Regions from separate parts of the Corynebacterium glutamicum ATCC 13032 genome, predicted to be linked through region 2. Evidence: predicted binding sites of a transcription regulator. Region 2 holds the regulator's gene; the other holds the start of a gene.
The links. The regulator LexA, encoded in region 2, represses DNA repair genes until DNA is damaged. The targets are predictions, from matches to a motif close to CGAACANNTGTTCG.
Positions count from the first base shown of each region.

Region 1 (5,923 bases), 500 kb from region 2:
GGCAACTGACAAGTTCAAGGCAAACCGCGTTTCCTCCGATACCTCCAAGGAACGCGCAAACGCGATCTACGTAGATCTGCTCGCGGCGATCGCCCAGGTTGCTCACAAGCACGAAGTCACCTACGAAGAGTACGCAGTGCTCAAGCAGTGGATGATCGACGTTGGAGAATACGGCGAGTGGCCACTGTGGTTGGACGTTTTCGTTGAGCATGAGATCGAAGAGATCAACTACAACCGCCACGACTACACCGGAACCAAGGGTTCCATCGAAGGCCCTTATTACGTAGAGAACTCTCCGAAGCTCCCTTGGGATGCTGAAATGCCAATGCGTGACAAGGACCGCGCATGCACCCCACTGATCTTCGAGGGGCAGGTTACTGACCTCGACGGCAACGGTCTTGATGGAGCAGAAGTTGAGCTCTGGCACGCAGATGAGGACGGATACTACTCCCAGTTCGCGCCTGGAATCCCAGAGTGGAACCTGCGTGGCACCATCGTTACCGATGAGGAAGGCCGCTACAAGATCAAGACCCTGCAGCCTGCGCCTTACCAGATCCCTCATGATGGCCCAACCGGTTGGTTCATTGAGTCTTACGGTGGGCACCCATGGCGCCCAGCCCACCTCCACTTGCGCGTTTCCCACCCGGGCTACCGCACCATCACCACCCAGCTTTACTTCGAGGGTGGCGAGTGGGTCGAAAACGACGTTGCAACCGCTGTGAAGCCAGAACTGGTCCTGCACCCTGAGACTGGCGAGGATGGTAACCACGTTCACTACCCATTCGTCCTGGATAAGGAAGACTAGTTTTTCTACCTAGCTAGCATTGAAGTCCCGACCACATCTTGTGGCGGGACTTTTCCCACTTAACCAGAAAGCCATAGAAAAATTGTCTGATTTAACCATCCAAAAAGTCGAATCCCGTATCCTCGACGTTCCCCTCATTCGCCCACACGGCTTCGCAACTACCACCTCCACTGAGCAGCACATTCTGCTGGTCAGCGTGCACTTAGAAAACGGTGTCATCGGCTACGGTGAGGGCGTTGTGCCCGGCGGTCCATGGTGGGGCGGCGAGTCGGTTGAGACCATGAAGGCGCTTGTCGACGGCTACCTCGCCCCAGTGCTCATCGGCCGTGCTGTCTCCGAGCTTGCAGGAATTATGGCAGACCTTGAGCGTGTTGTTGCACGTGCGCGTTATGCCAAGGCGGCTGTTGACGTCGCAATGCATGATGCCTGGGCACGCAGCCTCAATGTGCCCGTCCGCGACCTGCTTGGTGGCACCGTGCGCGACAAGGTGGATGTCACCTGGGCGCTGGGCGTTTTGCCGCTTGATGTTGCGGTGGCGGAAATTGAAGAGCGCATCGAGGAGTTTGGTAACCGTTCCTTCAAGTTGAAGATGGGTGCTGGCGATCCTGCGGAAGATACTCGCCGTGTAGCAGAATTGGCGCGCGAAGTTGGCGACCGCGTTTCTCTGCGCATTGATATTAACGCACGTTGGGATCGCCGCACCGCTCTGCATTACTTGCCGATTCTCGCGGAGGCTGGCGTCGAGCTGTTCGAGCAGCCCACCCCGGCCGACGACCTGGAAACCCTGCGCGAAATCACCCGCCGCACCAACGTTTCGGTCATGGCAGATGAATCCGTGTGGACCCCAGCTGAAGCTCTCGCGGTGGTGAAAGCCCAGGCTGCGGATGTTATCGCACTGAAAACCACTAAGCACGGTGGTCTGCTGGAATCCAAGAAGATCGCCGCTATCGCCGAAGCCGGCGGGCTGGCCTGCCATGGTGCAACCAGTCTGGAAGGTCCAATCGGCACCGCAGCATCCCTGCAGTTTGCGGCATCCACCAAGGCGATCTCCTACGGTACAGAACTGTTCGGACCGCAGTTGCTCAAAGATACCTATATTGTCCAAGAATTTGAGTACAAGGACGGCCAGGTTGCTATTCCACAAGGCCCAGGTTTGGGCGTCGATGTGGACATGGACAAAGTCAACTTCTACACCCGTAAATAAGGAGAATTATCGATGCTGTTTCTAGCACGCATGGACGTCGTCTTCCCTGATTCCATGGACGCCGATGTGATGGCAGATTTCCAGGCTAAGGAAAAGGCCTACTCCGGAGACCTGCAATCCCGTGGAATCATGAAAGCAATCTGGCGAGTCGTCGGCGAGTATGCAAACTACTCCATTTTCGATGTCGATGACCACGACGAGCTGCATGCAATTCTTAGTGGCTTTCCGATGTTCAAATACATGAATGTCAAGATCACTCCACTGGCAAAACACCCCAATGCTCTGGAGTATTACCTCAAGGGATAGTTGAGGTTCTAACCGCTCTACCTGCAGTTTCGGTAGAGCGGTATCTTTATTTTCAAGAATTAGAACAAATATTCGTTAGAACACTTGTTTGTTTTGATTTGTGTGGTTAGGGTGGGTGCTAATGAGTTAAAAAGGGGAAATTTAAACCATTAGGGGGCATGGAAATGTCATACTTCAGCCATCAGGACCCAAATAATCCAGAGAGTCACATCAACTTCACCATGGCGCAAATGGAGATCCAGCGCTGGACTTTGCTGATCTCAAACCCAGAGGCGGACGCTAGCACTCTTGTCATGGAGTTGAAAACCGTCACGGGGGAATCCAAGCATTTTATCAACCAGGCTATTAACGCCATGTGGGCTTTAATGAAGCTGCCCATTTTAAGAGTGGTGGTAGAAACTCACTTCCACGTTCGGATTCCGTACCTGGCCCGCATTATGCAGGCAGTCAAGCAGGCTAAACCGGAGTTGTGGGATGAGTTGGACCATCGCATTGCCGAAAAGCTGACACCGCGCATTGCTGGCCAGGCACTGATGGAAGCCTCCGCACTTGCAGGGCTGATTACTCGCTGGATCAAGGAACTGGATCCAACCTTCACAGGAAAGAAGCGTGGGCCAAAGGGGAGTGATGGCACCTTGACTTTCCGCCACGTGGACGGGCGTACGTACATCAGTGGAAATATTGACGGTGTCACCGGCAAGCTGTTCCAAAAAGCTCTGGAAAAAGTGAAACAGAAGGGCGAGGACCTCGCGCGGGCCCTGGTCACCTTCCTGGCGGGGCGGACCAAAGTGAAAATCGTCAGCGCGGTATACACGCCCCTGGTGGGTGGCGTGTCCTGGATTCCGGGGGTGGGATTCCTGAGTCAAGAGGAGTCCCGGAAGCTGGGTAAGACTGCCTCGAAGGTCATTGACCTGGATACGATCGCCACTCGTGTGGAAAATGGCTACACCCCAAGTCCCGAGCTACGCCTTTATGTGATGGGGCGGGACGGCACCTGTAGGCATCCGGGCTGCACGGTGTCTGCCGACAACTGCCAGATCGATCACGTGATCCCGTTCGGTGAGGGTGGGTTGACTGTGGCCTGGAACTTGCAGTGCCTCTGCGCGCATCATCACAATATGAAGACTGATGGGCGCATCCAGGCGGCGATTGATTCCATGGGTCGGGTCGCCTGGATTGGGCCGTGCAATCGCACAGTGGTAACCGAACCTGTCGGACCGTTGGCGCAAGAGATGCCCACGGGGCAGTGGGGGCAGACTCTGGAAGCACGGATGGAGAAGACTTTTGAAAAGCTCCGCAGTTCACTCGAGGTATTGGATGACTAAACCCTTATGCACACCCCTAGTTAACCCCTGACCTTCGGGGTTTGCGCTGGTGGCGAATGTTCGCGCGCGATCTGACATGTTCGCCCCGCGAACTACTTGTCAACGGCCTCAATCATCCCTACTTTGAGATCTATATCACTAGACGCAGAAAGGTCTCGCATGGACATCCCACACTTCGCCCCGACGGGAGGCGAATACTCCCCACTGCACTTCCCGGAGTACCGGACCACCATCAAGCGCAACCCAAGCAACGATCTCATCATGGTTCCTAGTCGCCTCGGCGAGTCCACGGGACCTGTCTTCGGCGACCGCGACTTGGGAGACATCGACAACGACATGACCAAGGTGAACGGTGGCGAGGCTATCGGCCAGCGCATCTTCGTTCACGGCCGTGTCCTCGGTTTCGATGGCAAGCCAGTTCCGCACACCTTGGTCGAGGCGTGGCAGGCAAACGCCGCAGGCCGTTACCGCCACAAGAATGACTCCTGGCCAGCGCCACTGGATCCACACTTCAACGGTGTTGCACGTACTCTCACCGACAAGGACGGCCAGTACCACTTCTGGACCGTTATGCCAGGTAATTACCCTTGGGGTAACCACCACAACGCATGGCGCCCGGCGCACATTCACTTCTCGCTCTATGGTCGTCAGTTTACGGAGCGTCTGGTCACCCAGATGTACTTCCCGAACGATCCATTGTTCTTCCAGGATCCGATCTACAACGCGGTGCCAAAGGGTGCACGTGAGCGCATGATCGCAACGTTCGACTATGACGAGACCCGTGAAAACTTCGCGCTTGGTTACAAGTTCGACATCGTCCTTCGTGGCCGCAACGCCACCCCATTTGAGTAAAGGGTTTTGCAATGATTGATACAGGGAAGAACGGCGAGTTCCGCTACGAGCAGTCGAATATCATCGATCAGAACGAAGCCGAGTTCGGCATCACTCCTTCACAGACCGTGGGCCCTTACGTCCACATCGGTTTGACCCTTGAAGGTGCGGAGCATCTCGTGGAGCCAGGTTCGGAAGGCGCGGTGTCCTTTACTGTTTCCGCAACTGATGGCAACGGCGACCCCATCGCGGATGCCATGTTTGAACTGTGGCAGGCCGATCCAGAGGGCATCCACAACTCTGATTTGGATCCAAACCGCACAGCACCAGCAACCGCAGATGGCTTCCGCGGGCTTGGTCGCGCGATGGCAAACGCGCAGGGTGAGGCAACGTTCACCACTTTGGTTCCGGGAGCATTCGCAGATGAGGCACCACACTTCAAGGTTGGTGTGTTCGCCCGTGGCATGCTGGAGCGTCTGTACACTCGCGCATACCTGCCAGACGCCGATTTGAGCACCGACCCAGTTTTGGCTGTGGTCCCAGCTGATCGACGTGACCTCCTGGTGGCTCAAAAGACCGATGATGGATTCCGCTTCGACATCACTGTCCAGGCTGAAGACAATGAAACCCCATTTTTTGGACTCTAAATTGACCCGATCTTTATACTCCGACCTTGCTGGTAGTGGAGAACACCTCAGCAGCCTTTCCGACGAGACTTTCCTAAAGAATCTTCTTGTCGTGGAGGCCGCTTTGGCGGTTGCAGCTGCCCCCGAGCACGCAGCAATGGCGAAGGCCACCATTGATTCTTATCAGTTGGATGTGGAGGAGCTTTCCCGTCGCGCAGCCGAGGGCGGTAATCCGCTCATTCCGCTGGTCACTGACCTCAAGGCCATCAATCCGGCAGGCATCCACATTGGCGCAACGAGCCAGGACATCATTGATTCTGCGTTAATGCTGTGCATGAAGGAAGGGGTGGGGGAGGTCGTCGACAAGCTTAAAAAGCTTGCGCGAGATTTGGCCGAGCTCACCGCGGAGCATAAAGCAACCCCGATCATGGGGCGCACGTTGGGGCAGATCGCGACGCCGACGACGTTCGGCGCGCTGACCGGCGGCTGGCTGGTTGCGGTGGACAATGCGGCACGCGCCCTGGAGGCGCTGGAGTTTCCGGTGTCGTATGGCGGTGCCAGCGGAAATATGACGGCGGTGCACCCGCGTGGCTTCGAGATTCAGGCGAAGCTGGCCGAGGAGTTGGGCCTTTTTGATCCGCAGTGGGTGTGGCATTCCGATCGCACGCCGATCACTGCGATCGCGTCGGCGCTGGCAACGGCCGCTGGTGTGGTACGCAAAATTGCTGGTGACGTGGTGTTTTACTCACAAACCGAGGTCGGCGAGTTGCGGGAGAAATCCCCCGGCGGCAGCTCCGCGATGCCCCACAAAGCCAATCCGGCCGCT
Region 1 covers NC_003450.3:2,538,902-2,544,824, reverse strand. The annotation lists gene catA (catechol 1,2-dioxygenase) at 1-805, shown strand, start outside; gene CGL_RS11905 (muconate/chloromuconate family cycloisomerase) at 888-2,009, shown strand; gene catC (muconolactone Delta-isomerase) at 2,022-2,315, shown strand; gene CGL_RS11895 (HNH endonuclease signature motif containing protein) at 2,474-3,640, shown strand; gene pcaH (protocatechuate 3,4-dioxygenase subunit beta) at 3,800-4,492, shown strand; gene pcaG (protocatechuate 3,4-dioxygenase subunit alpha) at 4,504-5,118, shown strand; gene pcaB (3-carboxy-cis,cis-muconate cycloisomerase) at 5,093-5,923, shown strand, end outside.
Region 1: a site for LexA is predicted at 2,377-2,390, ahead of CGL_RS11895 (HNH endonuclease signature motif containing protein). Genes of this name have one in related genera too.

Region 2 (5,923 bases):
TGATGCGTGAGATTGAAGTATCCACAAAGCAAATGGTCAAGGGACTACCCTTGCAACAACGAGTCGCAGTGGACAACTATCCCCACGGCGGTGCCGAAGGACTGGTTTCTGATGCCCGTATCGCCGCAATTCGCGATTTGATGTTTGAACACGGCGGAGCTGTGCGTTCACCGGAAGAGTTCGACGTTCTTCTAGCCAAGGTGAAGCCGGAAACACCAGGAGTTGTTCGTCGAACTGTCGTTGAGCTAGCCCCAGCATTGGTTCACTATGCATCCGTTGTGTCAGAGCTGGAGTCCTGGTCTGGACCTGCCATTGACGATATGACCGCCCAGTTGGATTTCCTCTTGCCAAAGCAGGCCATCAGCATTCACGGCATCAGTAGGTTGAGGCACCTTCCGAGGTATCTGCAGGCGTTGACGATTCGCCTAGAAGAGATGAACCAAAATCCGGATCGTGACGCCGACCGTCAAGATGAAGTGAACTTCGTTGAAGAGCAGCTGGAGAAACAGCTCAGTAAGCTACCCGCTGCGCGAGCCAACACCAAGGAAGCCAAGGATATTGCCTGGCAGATTCAGGAACTAAGGATCAGCCTCTTTGCACAGCGGTTAGGCACTCCCCGACCTGTATCGGCGCAGAGAATCCAGAAGGCTATTGCCAAGCTTCGATAAGCACTGCTTGAGATGAGGGACTAGTTAAGACTTTGTGTCTGCTAGTCCCTTCCGCGTCTGCGCATGAGGCGGATTTCTTTTTCAAAGTCGTCAGCACTGTCAAAAGACTTATACACAGAGGCAAAGCGTAGGTACGCTACCTCGTCGAGTTCTCTCAGTGGATCGAGAATGGCTAAACCAATATCGTTAGCGCGTACTTGAGAGCTTCCGTTGCTGCGGACTGTTTCTTCCACTTGCTGAGCTAGGCGTTTCAACGCGTCATCTGATACGTCGCGGCCTTGGCATGCACGACGGACACCGGTGACTACTTTTTCTCGACTGAACGGTTCAGTGACGCCGTTTCTTTTAACAACGAGGAGAACAGCTTTTTCGATGGTGGTGAAACGGCCTTCGCATTTGCTGCACTCGCGGCGCCTGCGAATGGCGCTTCCGGCGTCAATGACGCGGGAGTCAATGACTTTTGAATGATCATGTTGGCAAAATGGGCAGTACACTAACGGATCCTCTCCCCCTCACTTACTTCGACTTCAAGCATTCGCCTAAAAATAAGTGAATCGGCTGTTGTGCCTTTAGTTTATGCCAGCATTGATCTATTCCCGATTAGCGCCCGAGACTGACACCCACCATCTGGGTTTCGTAGTAGTTCTGGCTCACTTCTTCTTCCCCTGATTGGGAGAGCAAAATTCCGGCGAAAATAACCAGCCCAAACAGTCCTCCGCCCGCCCATTGTTTGAGGGATTCTTTAATCGAACGCGCGTCACTATTGCCACCTGTGGTGTTTTCTGGGTCTTGTTCACGCACCTGTTGCTGTGATGTTCGATAATTTCTTTCACCGTGTGGAAGAATGCGAAGACTTGATGGCTGATGAAAACGATCTCCATTCGAACAGTCAATCGTTCGAACATGCCTCTTATTAGCTGATTTAAGACCGGCGCCTTCCCCCATCCAGACAGCAGCGGAAGGTACGACCACACCTTGACGCAGCTTACGTGAATCTAGCTCTTTACCCGCATAAACAGTCATTTCAAAACTCCCGCCTCAATTGTTTGCCCACATCTTAACTTTTAGCCACGACACGTTCGAACACCAATACCGTTCACATGTTCGACTAAGTTTCTATGTTCGATTTATAGCACCCCGTTCGAACGTTGTCTAGAGAAGATTTAAAAATCTCGAACACTCGTACCATTTCCGCAGGAAAACCTGTATGGTTGGAAACTAGAAATACTGACAGAGGTTCGAATAGCTCAGCATTCAGCTTCAGAAGTTCACACTGGATGAACCCTCATCAAGAGTGAACATGGAAGCGAACAGAGTTTTTAGTGCTTTAACGGGCAAACAATGAGAGGAAGGGAACGGAAGATGGCAATCGAAAAGAAGCCAGCAGGTGCACGAGGCAGTCGCGGTAGCCGCACAGTTAAGACCTTGCCCAACGGAAAACCAGATCCAGCAAGTTTGTCAGATAGGCAGCGCAGGATTTTAGAGGTTATCCGAGATGCTGTGGTTTTGAGGGGTTATCCACCAAGCATTAGGGAAATTGGTGATGCTGCAGGACTTCAATCCACTTCTTCCGTTGCTTACCAGCTTAAAGAGCTAGAGAAGAAGGGCTTCCTGCGCAGGGACCCTAATAAGCCTCGCGCGGTGGATGTTCGCCACCTTCCAGAAACTGAAAGCCGTTCCTCCAAGGCTGCTACACAGGCAAAGAGCAAGGCCCCTCAGGCCGGGGTCCATGATCCTGAGTTAGCTGGCCAGACCTCATTTGTCCCAGTGGTGGGCAAAATTGCCGCTGGTAGCCCGATCACCGCTGAGCAGAACATCGAAGAGTACTACCCACTCCCCGCAGAAATCGTCGGAGACGGTGACTTGTTCATGCTCCAGGTTGTTGGCGAGTCCATGAGGGATGCTGGCATCCTCACCGGCGACTGGGTTGTTGTTCGTTCCCAGCCGGTCGCTGAGCAGGGCGAGTTCGTCGCGGCAATGATTGACGGTGAAGCCACCGTGAAGGAATTCCACAAGGATTCATCTGGCATCTGGCTCCTGCCACACAACGATACGTTTGCCCCAATTCCTGCTGAGAATGCAGAAATCATGGGCAAGGTTGTTTCCGTGATGCGCAAGCTTTAAGTCGCTTTTCAGGTTCCCGCCACAGTATGTGTTCTCACATATCGTGGCGGGTTTTGCTTTATATAGCCACATTCGGGGGTAATCGGGCAAATAAGTTTTTGCTGATCTAGAAAGTGAGTTTACCTGTGGGTTTTCGAAAATTCTGGGCCGGACAATAGAAAAACGCTGCCCGGTTTTTTTGATTGACTCCCGATTTCACCCCTCCGCCGGCAACCAAATGAGGCTTTTGGGCGTTGGACAGTGAGACAATGGGTAAGAAATTCGGACATATTTAGTAAATTGGCTTTTTGCTTTAAGGAGTGACATGTACGCAGAGGAGCGCCGTCGACAGATTGCCTCATTAACGGCAGTTGAGGGACGTGTAAATGTCACAGAATTAGCGGGCCGATTCGATGTCACTGCAGAGACGATTCGACGAGACCTTGCGGTGCTAGACCGCGAGGGAATTGTTCACCGCGTTCACGGTGGCGCAGTAGCCACCCAATCTTTCCAAACCACAGAGTTGAGCTTGGATACTCGTTTCAGGTCTGCATCGTCAGCAAAGTACTCCATTGCCAAGGCAGCGATGCAGTTCCTGCCCGCTGAGCATGGCGGACTGTTCCTCGATGCGGGAACTACTGTTACTGCTTTGGCCGATCTCATTTCTGAGCATCCTAGCTCCAAGCAGTGGTCGATCGTGACCAACTGCCTCCCCATCGCACTTAATCTGGCCAACGCCGGGCTTGATGATGTCCAGCTGCTTGGAGGAAGCGTTCGCGCGATCACCCAGGCTGTTGTGGGTGACACTGCGCTTCGTACTCTCGCGCTGATGCGTGCGGATGTAGTGTTCATCGGCACCAACGCGTTGACGTTGGATCACGGATTGTCTACGGCCGATTCCCAAGAGGCTGCCATGAAATCTGCGATGATCACCAACGCCCACAAGGTGGTGGTGTTGTGTGACTCCACCAAGATGGGCACCGACTACCTCGTGAGCTTTGGCGCAATCAGCGATATCGATGTGGTGGTCACCGATGCGGGTGCACCAGCAAGTTTCGTTGAGCAGTTGCGAGAACGCGATGTAGAAGTTGTGATTGCAGAATGATTCTTACAGTCACTGCAAGTCCGTATCTGTTGAGCACCAATGAGCTTGACGGCACCATCGAAATTGGCGAAGCAAACAAAATCCGGCAGGTTTCCACTGTTGCCGGTGGTTTTGGCACCGGTGTGGCTGCCACCTTGTTTTATGGCGGCAATGAAACTTTTGCAGTTTTTCCCGCTCCAGAAATCTCTCATTACATGCGCCTGGTGACGTTTGCTGGGTTGCCTCATGAAATTATTCCGGTGGCAGGTCCCATCCCCATGCATTTGACCATGCGTGATGCAGAGGGCAATGAGACTAAGTTCAAAGACTCCCCCATGCCTTTGGATGTGTCCCAGTTGGCAATTCTTCGTGATCTAGTGGTGCGTCGAGCCGAAGATGCCGCGTGGGTGTTGTTGGGTGGCAATTTGCCGTCTATCGCGCCTGCTGCGTGGTTTGTGGATGTGGTGAGATCACTTCGCTTGTACCACCCTCATGTGAAGGTAGCTATCGCAGCAACTGGTGCTGCGTTGCGTGCGGTTATTCGACAGCTTGCAGCTACGTCCCCGGATGCGCTGATTGTGGCTGCGGAAGAAATCGAAATTGCCACTGGATTAGAACCCAAAACCTTGAGAGGTCCATGGGTAGAGGGAGATCTCTCCCCGACTGTGGCGGCAGCGCGCGCTTTAATTGATAGCGGTGTCACCGAGGTGTTGGTTACCAACAAGCGGACGGAATCTTTGTATGTTTCCGAGTCTGAATCACTGTTAGCCAGCTACGACAGCACCCCTGGTAAGCAGGGCGTGAATTGGCGGGAATCTTTTACTGCAGGATTCTTGGCAGCATCCAATGATGGAAAATCCACTGAGGACAGCGTGATCAACGCGGTTGCTTACGCCAACGCTGAAGGCAGTGAGTGGGACAACTACATTCCCACACCCGATAAGCTTCGGGCGGAGCACGTGGTCATCAAATCGCTTTAGACCACGCAAAAAGCCTCAAATTCCCACACAGGAATTTGAGGCTTTTTAGCTCAACAGTGGTTTAGACTGCTGCGTCGATCACTGCGCGTACAGCATCGCGTGCTTCAGTTGCACCTTCAGCGTCAAGTGCTGCTTCTGCTGCCTTCTTACAGGTTTCCAGGGTGACCTCTGACAGCTTTGCACCGACTGCTGCGAGAGCAGTGGATGCTGCGGACAGGGAGTTCACGCCAAGACCGGTGAGGACAGTTGCCAACAGTGGGTCTGCTGCTGCTTCACCACAAACACCGACCGGGGTGTTAAAGCGAGCACCTTCGTCACAGGTGTGCTTGATCAGGCGCAGGACTGCTGGCTGCCAAGGATCGGTCAGGTAGGCAAGCTCAGGAGACATGCGGTCCGCTGCCATGGTGTACTGGGTCAGGTCGTTGGTACCGATGGAAACAAAGTCCAGGTGAGGCATGATCTTGTCTGCCATCAGGGATGCTGCTGGAACTTCGATCATGGCGCCGGCGATTAGGCCACGCTCACGGCACATGTCAGCAAACCACTTTGCTTCATAAGCGGTAGCCACCATTGGAGCCATAACCCAGGTTGGGGCGTCGTCGCCACGGCCGAGTTCTTCGCTGGCCTTCGCAATTGCGTCGAGCTGGCGAGTCAGCAGATCAACCTGTCCACGTGCGATACGCAGGCCACGAACACCCAGTGCTGGGTTCATCTCATCAGCCATCGATGCGAATGGAACTGGCTTGTCAGAACCTGCGTCGAGGGAGCGGACAACGACCTTGGACTCTGGGAATGCTTCAAGCACCTTTGAGTAGACCGCAGCCTGCTCATCAACGCTTGGCTCTTCGGTGGCGGAAAGGAAGCACAGTTCGGTGCGGAACAGGCCGATGCCTTCTGCTTCGGTCTGTGCAGCCTGCTGTGCAGAGTTGCCGTCTTGGACGTTGGCCAACAGCTGAACGCGGTAGCCGTCCTTGGTTTGTGCAGGACCCTTCCACTCGGCGATGCGAGCAGCGCGCTCGAGGGACTCGGAGACGAGCTTGGTTGCTTCAGCTTCGTCCGCGTTGCGGTCAATGGTGCCGAGGCTGCCG
Region 2 covers NC_003450.3:2,034,719-2,040,641, forward strand. The annotation lists gene hrpA (ATP-dependent RNA helicase HrpA) at 1-668, shown strand, start outside; gene nrdR (transcriptional regulator NrdR) at 710-1,162, opposite strand; gene CGL_RS15685 (hypothetical protein) at 1,269-1,691, opposite strand; gene lexA (transcriptional repressor LexA) at 2,031-2,792, shown strand; gene CGL_RS09610 (DeoR/GlpR family DNA-binding transcription regulator) at 3,097-3,876, shown strand; gene CGL_RS09615 (1-phosphofructokinase family hexose kinase) at 3,873-4,835, shown strand; gene ptsP (phosphoenolpyruvate--protein phosphotransferase) at 4,897-5,923, opposite strand, start outside.